Regions from separate parts of the Photobacterium nomapromontoriensis genome, predicted to be linked through region 3. Evidence: riboswitches for the same ligand, from Rfam matches in the RefSeq annotation. Region 3 holds a riboswitch; each other region holds the start of a gene.
The links. Region 3 has a riboswitch for thiamine pyrophosphate ahead of thiD (bifunctional hydroxymethylpyrimidine kinase/phosphomethylpyrimidine kinase). Riboswitches for the same ligand answer to the same signal wherever they lie in the genome.

Region 1 (4,706 bases), on a different contig from region 3:
CATGGCTGAGTTTGAGGCCGGGATGCAGACCGAGGCCGATATTTTCAAACACACTCAGGTGCGGAAAGAGGTTGTGCTCCTGAAACAGGATTGACAGTGGCCGCTGTGACGGATGTTGGTGAGTGATTGTTTCACCATCGATCAGCAGAGTGCCGCTATCTGGTAATAGGAATCCTGCCACCATCGCCAGCAAGGTACTTTTTCCTGCGCCGCTTGGGCCAATCAAGGCCACGATATCCCCTTTATTGGCCGTCAGATCAAAGCTGAGACACGTTGGCTGGCGATGACGGTCAGTGTGGGGGTAACGGTGAGTCAGTTGTTGCAGTGTTAGCATGATGGCGTCCGGATAAGCAGTTTTTCAACCAAGGTAAAGAGTCCCAGGCTCAGGGTGAGCAAGATCAGGGCGGCCACAGCCGCAGCATCCATCTGATAGCTTCCCAGTAGCTGGAACAGGTAGAGCGGCAGTGTCTGAAAATCCTGACTACCAAACAGGGCGATCGCCCCGAGATCCCCTAACGAGAGGACAAACCCGATCGCCAATGCTTGGGCGATTGGTTTACGCAGTGCCCGCCATTCTACGAGTTTTAAGCGAGAGAATCCGGTCATGCCAAGGCTGTGGCATAGCGGTTCATATTGTTGGGCAACATGGAGCATCGGCTGACTGAGGGTTTTCAGTACATAAGGGAGTGCCATCAAGGCGTTCACCGTAACTACCACCCAGAACGCGGCAGCCAAGGCATCGGTGTACTGACGCAACAGCAAGAAGATCCCGGTACTCAGCACCAAGCCTGGTGTGACTAAAATTATGGTGCCGAGAAGCTCTAGGCCATCAGCTCGCCAACGCTGTTGTTGTAATTGCCATTGACGGCTGGTAAGTAAAATGCTGAACCCGCCGAGCAGTGCCAGCGTACACGAGAGAGTCGCGATTTGTAATGAGTGAAGTACTGCTTGCCATAGTGCAGGGGTAGTGAGCTGGATCAGGATCTGCGTATTTAGGCCTGAGACGAGCACGGCGACTAATGGTGGCAGCACCAGCAGCAGGGCAAGGACTATCCAGCCGCTATCCCAGCAGCGGCTGGCGAAGCTGTCGAATTGTACGAGTCGATGGTGGGTTACCGACTGGCTAGATGTGGCAAGGGGTTTGGCAAAACGCTGGCTCAACAACACTAGGCTGCAGCAAAGCAGCATTTGCCATAGCGCGAGGATCGCCCCACCAGCGAGATCAAAGTCGTAGCGTAAGGCCTGATAAATCGCCAGTTCGATGGTAGTGGCTTTCGGGCCGCCGCCCAATGCCATGATCACCGCAAAGCTGGTAAAGCATAACATGAACACCAACCCGATGACGTGCGGTAGCTGTTGACGCAGCCGCGGCCAGGCAACAAAGCGAAATTGTTGCCAGCTAGACAGCCCAAGGTGGGTTGCGAGCTGATGCTGATCAAAAGGGATCCCTTCCAAACTTTGGTAGAGCAATCGGGTCGCCAGTGGCAAATTGAGAAAAACATGTGCTAGCAAGATCCCTTGCAGGCCATATAGGGAGACCCCGTCTTGCCAGCCCAGAGCGGTCAGCCCTTTCATGATCAGGCCATTGTTGCCATAGATTGCCAGTAAGCCAAATACCGCCACCAGTACCGGTAACACCAGTGTCATGGCAAACAACCTCAGTAGCAGTACTTTGCCGGGGAACTGTCGGCGATACAAGGCATAGGCCACTGGAATGGCGGGTAGAATGCTGAGCAGCGTTGACAGTAGGGCCTGAGTGAAGGAAAACCCGGTGACGTGACGTAAGTATGGGTCTTGCCATAGTGACAGAATATCGAGGTCGCGGGCTTCATTGATCAGCGCCCACAGGGCGCTGATCACTATGCTGGCGATAAGCCCGGCGGAAAACAGGCCGGGTAGATAAGTGGTACGACGGGTGTACAAAGTAAGTGCCTACTATGGGTAATAGCTACTGAGTAAGAGCCTGTTGCCACTCTCTGATCCAGCTGCGACGGTTTTTTGCAACCTCATCTGCGGTGAATTCCAGAGATTTGACAGGCAGAGTTAATTGTTTGAAACCGGTGGGTAGTGTCTGCTCTATGACCGGATACATCCAGTTACCGGTAGGGATCACTTGTTGAAACTCAGGGGTCAGGATAAATGCCAGAAACTGATCAGCCAGTGCGTCATTGGCTCTGTTTTTTAGCTTGGCCGCGACTTCTACCTGCATGTAATGACCTTCGCTGAAATCGGCCGCTTTATACTTATTCTCGCCTTCCGCAATGATGTGATAGGCCGGTGAGGTGGTGTATGACAGCACCATATCAGACTCGCCCTTGAGGAACATGTTGTAGGCTTCGGACCAGCCCTTGGTCACGGTAACGGTTTTCTTTGCCAGTTGCTGCCAGGCTGCTGATGCCTTGTCGCCATAGACGGATTTCATCCACAACATCAGGCCCTGCCCCGGGGTAGAGGTGCGAGGATCCTGATAAATGATATTGATATCATCACGCTTGAGCAGCTCTGCCAGGCTTTTCGGTGGTGTGGTCAGCTTGGTGCTGTCATAGACGAAAGCGAAATAACCGTAGTCGTAGGGAACAAATGTAGTATCCGTCCAGCCCATTGGGATATTGACCTTGCTGGTATCGACGTGATGTTCGGCCAGAAGGTCGGTTTTTTTGGCTTCGCTGATCAGGTTGTTATCCAGCCCCAGCAGGATATCGGCTTTGGTGTTTTTGCCTTCGAGGCGAACCCGATTAAGGATCGAGACGCCATCATCCAGCGCCACGAATTCGAGGTTGCAATTGCATTGGGCTTCAAAGGCTTTTTCAATCGCAGGTCCTGGCCCCCAGTCTGATGCAAATGAGCTGTAGGTATAGACGGTCAGGGTGTTATCGGCCGCCCATACAGAGCTGGTCGCTAAGGAAAGGGTCAAAAGAGGAAGTAATTTTGTCACTATGCGCTCCTGATTCTCTTGCATCCGGCAAGAGGACATATAAAGGGGGCACAGGGTTGAGAACATCCAGCATCGTGCTGTGAGTGATAAGGGCGATCTATCGCTGTCTCAATTCCTACGCCAGTACTAACTGGATCAGGTTCAGTGGGTCTTGCAGATGCAATCTCAGCCGTTCGATTGTTTCGCGTTGTCGCGTCAGTGTTGGCGGGCTCCCCAATGAGAACAAGCGTTATTGTAATGTGCTATTGAGCGGGTTGCCAGCACCACGCATTAGTTGGGCTCGTTCAGTGCCCAGTTGTAGTCGTAGCTCACCTTATTGAGTTGGATCGGAGTGCCTTTACGATAGGTGTTGAGGTGAGCTTGTAGTTGTGTTTTGTTGCCAAAATCACTGCCATACCAGTCGTAGATAGAGGATAAACGCACCGTATCACCAGCTGGGCTGACTCCTTTACTGCTATTAATAAAACGGCGAGCTGATAGTTCGAGCAGGGATTCGTGATTGCTGGCGGTAAAGGCCTGCGGTTGAAGATCCGGACAGCCGAGGCTGGCACAGTTAACCGCATAGTGAATACGAGGATCATGCCAGATGGGGCGCAAGATTCGGTGTTCAATATCATTTAAAGAGAGTGTTTTATTGTTGATGGTGATGAGCTTTTCATTCCACGGCCCAAAGCTGAAAAATCCGCCTAGTTTGGTGATCGATTGCAATGGATAGTTATCGAGGATCACTTGTACCGTCAGGGCATTATACACATTCACCCAGTAGGCAAATTGTTCATCACGGTTAAGCTGGCGCGGATCGAGCGTCGCCAGTTCACGGAGGTAGCGATTGAGCGCGTATTTGTCATCATCACTGACGGCACGATAGCGGAACAGGGTCTGGTTGGGCTTCACCACCAGATAGCGATCCAGTAACTGCTGCCAGCGTTGGTGATCAACCGTCTGTTGGCTGGTGGCCTGAGACGGTTGCCAGTAGGCCCACAAATCCGCTTTAGGCGCGGCCCAGCTTGCGGCTGATAGGAAAACAAAACAGAGGGTAAGTAACAGGCGCATGGTTGGCCATCCTTGTGAACGTGATTGGTGATAACGGCTTATTGAGACTATACATGACCTGACTAATGGCTGGTTTATTTCATGTCATCCGATGGGCGAGGCTGTTTATCGGTAATCGGCGGCAGTAAAAGCCCCGGTCAGTGCAGATGCCGGGGCTTTTGGATTGTGACATGCTATGTGGTCACCAAGGTGGCAACTTATCGATAGTTAGGCCAGAAATGTCGGGATTTTACTTTCAAAATCGGCAATTTTGGCTTCATGCTGCAACGTCAGGCCAATGTTATCTAGCCCATTAAGCAGGCAGTGACGACGAAATTCATCAATCTCAAAGCCATACTGCTTACCGTTGGCACTCACCTGCATCGCCTCTAGATCGACGGTTACCTGCGCCCCTTCATTGGCGGTGACGAACTGGAAAATCTCATCCACTTCCTGTTCGCTCAAACGGACGGGGACCATTTGGTTATTGATCGAGTTGCCATAGAAAATGTCGGCAAAACTTGGTGCGATCATTACTTGGATCCCGTAATCGGCCAGCGCCCACGGGGCATGCTCGCGGGATGAACCACAACCGAAATTCTCGCGGGCGAGCAAAACGGTGGCCCCCTGATAGCGGGGGGCGTTCATGATAAAATCAGGGTTGGGCTGCTGACCGGCATCATCAAGAAAGCGCCAGTCGTGGAACAGGTGCTGACCAAAACCGAGACGGGTTACCTTC
Region 2 (4,706 bases), on a different contig from region 3:
GCTCAGTGTAATGTTGAGCAAAATATTCAGGCCAGCCTTAATAAACTCACCTTGCTGCATCAGAATAACGTTATCCATGGAAAATGTTGAGAAGGTTGTTAGTGCCCCAAGAAAACCTAATCCAATGAGTGGCCGGGCTGGTACAGCTTCAATCATTCCTTGATCTAGAGCTGACATTAGTAACCCAATAATCATTGAACCGATCACGTTAACAGCCAGCGTTCCGTAAGGAAAACCTTTGCCAAATAGGTAGACGCACAGTTCGGATATGAAATATCGGGAGCAAGCACCAAATGCGCCCCCAAGGGCTATCAATCCAAGAAATACTAATTGACTCATCGAAAGCTCAAGTTGTGAATAAGGGATGTCATACTAATACCATGTTGCTGCAATCACTATTACCTTTAACGAAGTGTAATTTTGCAATCATTGATTGTAATGCATGTTTTCTGAGATTTAGGTGTACGCTGTATTACAGTTATAGCAGCAAGTTGGCACATTTGTGAATGGAAGGAGAGGTGATCATGGCGCTTTACCAAATCGTATTATTGGCTGTTAATCCCGATGATAAAGAAGCACACCGACTTATGGTAAAAGCGGCGGTTATTGCAGAGCAGAATCATGCAGAATTACATCTTGTTTTTGTTGAACCCGGCATGGGGAATATTAGTTTCGCAGATGCTGAATTAGAGCTTGATGAAGCGCATAACGAGCTTGCCCATAAAAGAATGAAACAGTTAACTGCATTATCTGAGCTGTCACCTTATAAAGTACAGGCGGTACACATGGCTAATGGTGATGTAATTAAACATTTAACTACTTTAGCTGAACAGTTAGAGGCCAATTTGGTAATCACTGGCTGCCGAAAATCGGGTATTCATTGGTTTGGTGATATCAGTCATGCATTATCACACCAGCTAAATGCTGATGTGCTGATTTGTCAGTAAGTGGGTAAAGTGTGAGTCAGGGAGCGGTTTAATCAACGAGGTGGATAATTATTGGTTTTAGGCTTGCTGCTACTCTGATACTTTTTTATACTCATTAATACTTGTCGGAGTGCCAATTGGCTGAGACCGCATTGCGGGATCCGTAGAACCTGATCAGGCTAATACCTGCGAAGGGAACAAGAGAATGTCTTCTGTATTGCTATTTTTTTGACTATAGCCGCTGTTTCAGATGATGCTACAAGCCCTATATGTGGCCTCTTGTTTACGCACCTATCCGCCAAGCAACTTCCCTTATTATGGATAACAAGGAAATTGCTATGTCGAATCGCAAACAAGCGAGACTGGACGCGAAACAATTTATTGAATCACTTACCACCCAACCTTACCCAAGCTCACAGAAAATTTATGTGCCAGGTAGCCGTGATGATATTCGTGTGCCTATGCGAGAAATCACGCTTGCCGATAGCCTTATCGGTGGATCTAAAGAATCCCCTATCTTTGAATCCAATGAGCCCGTGCGAGTTTATGATACCTCGGGTTTCTATACTGATCCTCTGCATCAAATTGATATTTATTCTGGGTTGCCCAAACTTCGTGAAGCGTGGATAGCAGAGCGTGGCGATACCGAGTTATTAAGTGAATTGAGTTCTGCATATTCCAAAGAGCGCCTAGCTGATGAGACTCTCGATGAGTTTCGTTTCAGCGAGCCGGCTCGTATTCGATGCGCTAAATCTGGAACTAATGTCACCCAGCTTCACTATGCCCGTAAAGGGATCATCACACCAGAAATGGAATATATTGCCATACGTGAAAATATGGGGCAGGCAAAATACCGTGATGAAGTTTTGAATCATCAGCATTCCGGGATGAATTTTGGGGCCAATTTACCACCAACTATTACGCCTGAGTTTGTCCGTCGTGAAGTCGCGGAAGGCAGGGCGATTATTCCTTCCAATATCAACCATCCTGAATCTGAACCAATGATTATTGGTCGTAATTTTTTTGTTAAGGTTAATGCCAATATCGGCAACTCCTCCGTTAGTTCCTCCATTGAAGAAGAAGTGGAGAAGTTAGTATGGTCGACCCGCTGGGGCGGGGATACTGTGATGGATTTGTCGACTGGTCGCAATATTCATGAAACGCGAGAATGGATAATCCGTAACAGCCCTGTTCCTATTGGTACAGTACCGATGTATCAGGCATTAGAAAAAGTGAACGGCATTGCTGAGGAGCTTAACTGGGAAGTGTTCCGCGATACCTTGCTTGAGCAAGCCGAGCAGGGTGTTGATTATTTCACTATTCATGCTGGTGTTCTTCTGCGTTATGTACCTATGACAGCAAAGCGAGTTACCGGGATTGTCTCCCGGGGGGGCTCGATTATGGCGAAGTGGTGTCTGGCTCACCATCAAGAAAGCTTCCTCTATGAGCATTTTCGTGAGATCTGTGAAATCTGTGCTCGGTATGATATTGCATTGTCGTTAGGCGATGGTTTGCGTCCGGGCTCAGTGGCTGATGCTAATGATGAAGCACAATTCAGTGAATTACGGACATTAGGGGAGCTGACCAAAGTTGCTTGGGAGTTCGATGTCCAAGTGATGATTGAAGGGCCAGGACATGTGCCAATGCACATGATCAAAGAAAACATGGATGAGCAGCTAACGCATTGTCATGAAGCACCATTTTATACTCTCGGTCCGCTGACGACTGATATTGCTCCGGGATATGATCATATTACCTCAGGGATTGGCGCTGCGATCATAGGGTGGTACGGTTGCGCCATGCTGTGCTACGTGACACCGAAAGAGCATCTTGGTCTGCCAAATAAAGACGATGTAAAGGTGGGACTGATCACGTACAAGCTATGTGCCCATGCGGCAGACTTAGCGAAGGGGCATCCCGGAGCTCAGGTACGAGATAACGCCCTTTCAAAAGCGCGGTTTGAATTTCGCTGGGAAGACCAATTTAATTTAGCTTTAGACCCAATTACGGCGCGAGCTTATCACGATGAGACACTCCCTCAAGAATCTGGCAAAGTTGCCCATTTTTGCTCTATGTGTGGCCCTAAGTTCTGTTCGATGAAGATCTCACAGGAAGTACGCGAGTATGCCAAAGGCCTGGATGAACCCGAGGCTGTGGCTATTCGAATGCTAGAAGATCCGCTCGATGGTATGCAGCAAAAAGCCGATGAATTCCGATCTAGGGGGAGTGAGCTTTATCATCCGGTAAAAGAGGAGGAGTAATGAGTGATTTATGTTTACCCGATCACCTAACACCGTTGTTGATGCAGATTGAGCCCTTATTGGCTGCTGCAGATCAATACCAGCTTGGTGAAGCTGTTATTGTGGAGTGGAGTGATTCGGCAGTGGTAGACATTCAGGCAGGAGGTTTATCGCTGAGTGTGGCGTTTAATCCATCTGAGCCTGTAGCGGGCTATGAGGTGCGAGATCAATGGCTCGCTCCTTATCCTACGTTGTCAGACATGCAGCAGCTCGTAGCTGATACACCTAATTTGATAGTGTGTGGGTTGCCGACGGAGCAAGGCTGTGTGGATCTGTGGCATCATAATGGTGAAGCCCGTGGTGTATATTGCCATCATGCGGGTGCAAGTGAGCCACAACGAGCAATGTTACTCTCTGCGTTAGCCTTGGATTTTCCGCTTGAAGATGCGGTGACGTTGGCTCGTGCTCATGCAAGGGGATACCAAGCCAGTCATGTCGATGGGCACGGTGAGATGGGGTGGCCGACGACTCGAGAGTTATTTCCTCGACCGTTAACGGCTAATCACCCCGAAGTAGAGATGTTAGGTTGGGTGAGCAAGGAAGTCAGTGTGGCGCCTTTTATGGCGGTTGAACGCAGTAAACTGGCGCTCTATCCGGTTGTCGATACAGCAGCATGGGTCGAGCAGTTGTTAGCTCTAGGAGTTAATACGACTCAGTTGCGCATCAAAGATCCTAGTGAGCCGAGTCTGCCATCCCAAGTGGCGGATATTATTGCGGCTGGAGAGCGCTATCAGGCACAGGTTTTTGTAAATGATTATTGGCAGTTGGCCATTGAACATCAGGCTTACGGGGTACATTTGGGGCAGGAAGATCTCGAAACGGCAGATTTGTTTGCGATCCAGCAGGCCGGACTTCGACTTGGATTATCAACCCACGGGTATTATGAGATTCTGCGTGCTGCTGAGTTTTCACCAAGTTACATTGCGCTTGGCCATATTTTCCCCACCACGACGAAAGACATGCCGTCAAAACCGCAGGGATTGAATCGATTAGCATTATATCAAAAGCTAATTGGCGAGGCCTTTCCAACTGTTGCTATTGGCGGCATTGATTTATCTCGGGCTGAGAAAGTATGGCGAACCGGGGTAACCAGTGTTGCTGTGGTTCGGGCTATCACTGAGGCGACTGATCCAGCGCTGGCAATCGAGGCGTTTAAGCGAATCTTGGTAAGGCCGAATATGACGGAGTCTGATAATGCTCAGTGATCCGGCATTTCTTCGCTATAACCGGCAAATTATGTTGCCGCAAATTGGAGTGCAGGGTCAAGAGAGGCTGAACGAGGCCAAGGTATTATTGGTCGGGGCGGGAGGACTTGGCTCTGCTGCCATGCTGTATTTGGCGGGTGCAGGGATCGGCCATTTGGTTATTGCCGATGATGATATTGTCGAGAGTTCTAACCTGCAGCGGCAGGTGATCTATCGCGATAGTGATTTGGGCCAATCCAAGGCAGAACAAGCAGCAGTACAGGCACAAGCATTAA
Region 3 (4,706 bases):
TTCCTCATGGCATGCGTTAATCAAATCTTGATGATTCATAATAAATTCTCGGCGTTATTGAAGAGTCGGAACATAGTCTTTTGCTTTCGGTAACGTCTCGATGATGTGCTGTGAATACATAAATTGGGCGTAATCATCGTAACGTTTGAGGTCAACCGCCGCTGGGCGAAGCGCAAAACGGGTCAGGGTATCGTTCCACGCACGTTTATTGAGTTCGTTATCCAATGTATCTGGCGCGTATGCTGCAAACTCCAGCCATGAGGCTTGAGGGTGATTCACAATATACGTTGTCGCTTGTTCCAGAGCTTGATTGAAAGCGTTAATGGCGGCTTTATCATAGGTGTTGGCATTGGCGACAAACACCAATTCATCATACGCAGGTACGCCGTGCTCCTCTGGGAAGAAGGCTTTGGCCTGATACCCTTCTAAGGCCAGCTGGTTAGTTTCAAAATTACGCAAACCACCCCAAATGGCATCCACTTTGCCGGACGCTAGTGAAGACGACAGCGCCCAGCCGACATTGATGATTTTCACATCGTCGTAATTCACACCACTGGTTTTCAACATGGTGCCGATGGTGGCTTCTTCATTACCGGCAATCGCAATACCTATTTTCTTGCCTTTAAGATCCGCCAACGTTTTGATTTGATTATTATCCTTTGGGTTATCCAAGACCATCAAGGTATTGAGCGGTGTGGCAATCAAGGTCGCAGAGCGGATCAACGGTAAACCCGCCGCAACATCAATGGTCAGGTTAGGTTGATAAGTGATAGCTAAATCTATCTTATTCGCCGCCACCAGCTTGGGCGGCATACTTGGATCAGCCGGCTCTTGAATTTCCACATCCAGCCCGTGCTCTTTAAAATACCCTCGCTGCTCAGCAATCACGATTGGCCCGTGATTGGGATTCACAAACCAATCCAGCATTAAGGTCAGCGTCTTGGTTTCTGGTGCTGTCTTGGTTTCTGTTGCGGCCATCGCGTCAGTTGTGACTAAGGCATTCACTGACATCATGGCGGTAGCCAGTACAGTTGCGCGTAATACGGTTTTCTTATTCATTCAAAGTCCTTTGTTGTATCACAATTCCCAAGGGATCAGTTTTTTAAGCACTTGATCGGTCACGGAATACAGCGCGACAGACAATGCAGATAAAATAAACAGGGCAGCAAACATCTCGTCAATCATCATTCGGGCATTGGCCTGCAGCATCAGATACCCCAAGCCTTCACTGGAACCGACCCATTCCCCCGCCACTGCACCAATTGGCGCAATCACCACCGCGACCCGAAGGCCCGAGGCTAACGTCGGTAATGATGCGGGTAGCTGAATATGACGTAACATCTGCCACTTAGTCGCCCCCATGGTTTTAGCCAGATCGAGATAACCTAATGGCGTATTACGTAAACCGTCATAGCAACAAGTCGTCACGGGAAAAAAGATGATTAATGCGGCCATCACCACTTTGGATGCCATGCCATACCCAAGCCACAGCATCAAAACCGGCGCAATCGCAAACACAGGAATGGCCTGACTGGCGATCAACAGTGGCAGCAGCCAGCGTTTAACGGGTTTGAACAGCAACATTTGCAGCGCAAAAAACAATCCCATTGAGAGCCCAAGCAATAAACCGAGTAGTATTTCCTGCGCCGTCACCCAGGTATGCTTGAGCAACACCTCATGCCGCTGGATCAGGCGATCAAATACCTCAAAAGGCGTGGGCAAAATGAAGGCGGGCATATCAAAGATCACCACTACCGCTTGCCACAGGCCAATGATCACTAACGTACTGATGACTACTCGTGCCATCGGACTAGCAAGGCGTACTTTGTGATTATTCTGTCTCAATGCACCTGAATGCGGTGAGGCTAGGCGGGAACAGTGGCTTGTTGTGGTGGTAAATGTCGAAGGGGTCGTATTAGGCATAGTCTTGCTCCAACCGATCAATGATCGTTTGCTGCAATAGTGCGCATTCTGGATCAAACGTACGTGGTGTCGATGAACTAGGCAGGCACAGTGATTCAGCAGAGGCTGGCTGACCCCGCATGATATAAAGCTGATGAGCTAAACGCAGGGCCTCTTGGGGATCGTGGGTGATCAGCACAACGGTTTTATCGGCCAGTAACTCGCAGGCCAGATTTTGCAGCCGATAACGTGTCACGGCATCTAATGCAGAAAAGGGTTCATCCATTAATACCACTGGCTTATCTTGCAACAGGGTTCTTACCAGCGCGACCCGTTGCCGCATGCCGCCCGATAGCTGCTGGGGTAACGCCTTGGCGTGCTCAGCCAGTCCAACCTTATCTAATAACGCCAATGCTTTTTCTTGCTGATCAGCACTCGCCCGATCACCAAACTGAGTGCTCAGCATGACGTTATCTAATACCGACAGCCACGGCATCAACAGATCTTGCTGCGCCATATAAGCCACCTGATGATTGAGGTCGCACGCAGGCTCTATCATCAGCTCCCCCGACCACGTCACTTTGCCGCCAAGTAATCCCGCAAGGTATCTCAGAAGCGAGCTTTTGCCGCAACCGCTTCGACCGAGAATACAAGTCCAGCGCTGAGCGGGGATGTGCATATTCACCCCTTCCAGCGTCGCAACCTGACTGTCGTGATAACGAAGCGAACCGCCAGAAATATCAATACCGACGGACACGTTAGCGAACATTCGCGTGACCATCAAAGAAATGGTTAACCGGACCGTGCCCTTTGCCAATGTCGAGTTCGTCAGCATGCGCAATAGCCTGAGAAATATATTGCTTACCCAGTTCAACCGCCTGCTGCAAGCCGTTACCCTGCGCGAGATAAGAGGCTATCGCTGAAGACAAGGTACATCCGGTGCCATGCGTATTACGCGTATTGACACGTTTTGCACTGAACGGTACGACATCATCAGCGAAAATGAGCAAATCTTTACTGTTTTCATCCTGCTCTAAATGACCGCCTTTGAGCAGTACCGTATGCGCACCAAGCAAACGAAGATCGGTGATCATAGCCGTCATTTCTGCTTCTGTTGTTGGTACTTCGCTGCCAATTAGCGCAGCACCTTCAGGTAAGTTAGGCGTGATCACATCAGCCAGCGGCAATAGCTCCGCTTTCAGGGTGTTAATCGCCGATGCTTTCAATAGCAAATCGCCGCTAGTCGCGACCATAACCGGATCAACGACTAAGAACTGGGGGCGATATTGTTTAATTTTGGCGGCAACAACATGAATAATGTCAGCATCAGCCAACATACCGACTTTGACCGCAACCACATCTAAATCTGAAAACACCGCATCAAGTTGCTTTTCAACATGTTCAAGGGGGATGGGGAAAATGGCGGACACGCCCAGGGTATTTTGCGCAGTAATGGCGGTGATCACCGAACAGGCATAGCTGCCCGTGGCGGATATCGCTTTAATGTCGGCTTGGATACCCGCGCCACCGCCACTGTCTGATCCGGCAATGGTTAACACAATCGGGGTTGCTGCGGCATGAGAGTGGGGGTGAGAGGTAGAAGTTACGATAACGTCTGGCATAAAAGCTCCTATAGCTGGCGCGCTGGAACTTTTATCAAGCTGAAGATTTAAGCGGGAAAGAGATCAAATCGTCACAAGCAAGATGGATAGTTCCCTACGCCAGTATTAACTGAATCAGGTTCAACGGGTCTCGCAACATGCGATCTCAGCCTACTGGCCCCCCGACTATATATGCTGTGATAGTACCAAGTTTGAGTAAAAGAACAATATATCTTGCTGTATAGAATGTGGATTCTGTGGGTTATCGCATAATTAGTGTCCACTACTAATCACATGCAACAAAAGTACTGGCAGGGTCTAAATAAACGGCTTTTTTCCACCCTTGGGTTTCTGTAGTGATGTTCCACACATACGGAAACAGGGATAAAACTGAATAATGCAGATGGGCGGGCTTGCCCTTGGCATTACCGGTACTACCGACTTTACCAATGTGTGTTCCTTGCGTTACCCACCCAGTGGCGTTATCTGAAATCACACTTAAATGGGCATAATAGTAAATACTCCATTTCGGCCCTAGTATCGCAATAACATTGCCGCCTTTTGCTAGGGTACCGCTATACAGCACGATCCCACTGGTGGCCGCTACAACGGGTGTATCATTCTTGGCAAAGATATCAATGCCTTTATGCACCCCTGAACTGCCCCACGGCTCATACCAAAAGGTTTGATGGTTCCAATCATTACAACTCGCCTTATCGACGGGAATGAGAGAAGCCGCAGGAAAAACCAGACCAATAAAAATGACAATAAATGCGACTAAAAATACTTTTTTCACTGTAATAAATCCTTTCATTACAAGAGGGTTACCGCCAACACAAAGGGCTGAGCATACTCACTGTACTCAATACCAAAACACCCATGATTAATAGCGACTAGGCTTAAAATATCAGTCGACGTAATCATTTCATAGCGACGGTTCAATTTTTAGGCGCAGGGTGATTTTTATCGACACAATCTCATTGAACTCGATCACGAATTCATGCCAATATGGGTGTCCGCAAGGCATCATACAGGGAGTCCATGATGACATTGATACAAGCGGCGTTAACCGTTCCGGCTCATCTTCTACCGGGAGGGATTATTCCTCAAGCCGCACAATTTGGTTTCAAACGCATAGAGAAAAAACGCATAGAACAAAGCGCGCCCGTCGATCTGGTTCAGTTCACCTTCTCATCCCCTTCC

Region 1: another riboswitch for thiamine pyrophosphate. It lies ahead of thiB (thiamine ABC transporter substrate binding subunit); the one in region 3 lies ahead of thiD (bifunctional hydroxymethylpyrimidine kinase/phosphomethylpyrimidine kinase).
Region 2: another riboswitch for thiamine pyrophosphate. It lies ahead of thiC (phosphomethylpyrimidine synthase ThiC); the one in region 3 lies ahead of thiD (bifunctional hydroxymethylpyrimidine kinase/phosphomethylpyrimidine kinase).

Annotation. Positions count from the first base shown of each region.
Region 1 covers NZ_JAKJSL010000026.1:42,824-47,529, forward strand. The annotation lists gene thiQ (thiamine ABC transporter ATP-binding protein) at 1-334, opposite strand, end outside; gene thiP (thiamine/thiamine pyrophosphate ABC transporter permease ThiP) at 328-1,923, opposite strand; gene thiB (thiamine ABC transporter substrate binding subunit) at 1,949-2,935, opposite strand; TPP riboswitch at 3,031-3,161, opposite strand; gene L4D12_RS10805 (DUF547 domain-containing protein) at 3,206-3,988, opposite strand; gene leuD (3-isopropylmalate dehydratase small subunit) at 4,196-4,706, opposite strand, start outside.
Region 2 covers NZ_JAKJSL010000058.1:35,999-40,704, reverse strand. The annotation lists gene crcB (fluoride efflux transporter CrcB) at 1-339, opposite strand, end outside; gene L4D12_RS22770 (universal stress protein) at 525-947, shown strand; TPP riboswitch at 1,043-1,140, shown strand; gene thiC (phosphomethylpyrimidine synthase ThiC) at 1,265-3,187, shown strand; gene thiE (thiamine phosphate synthase) at 3,187-4,431, shown strand; gene L4D12_RS22755 (HesA/MoeB/ThiF family protein) at 4,421-4,706, shown strand, end outside.
Region 3 covers NZ_JAKJSL010000028.1:20,200-24,905, forward strand. The annotation lists gene tenA (thiaminase II) at 1-39, opposite strand, end outside; gene L4D12_RS11805 (ABC transporter substrate-binding protein) at 55-1,059, opposite strand; partial or broken gene L4D12_RS11810 (ABC transporter permease) at 1,078-1,800, opposite strand; gene L4D12_RS11815 (ABC transporter ATP-binding protein) at 1,916-2,671, opposite strand; gene thiD (bifunctional hydroxymethylpyrimidine kinase/phosphomethylpyrimidine kinase) at 2,661-3,524, opposite strand; TPP riboswitch at 3,599-3,698, opposite strand; gene L4D12_RS11825 (M23 family metallopeptidase) at 3,790-4,299, opposite strand; gene L4D12_RS11830 (hypothetical protein) at 4,545-4,706, shown strand, end outside.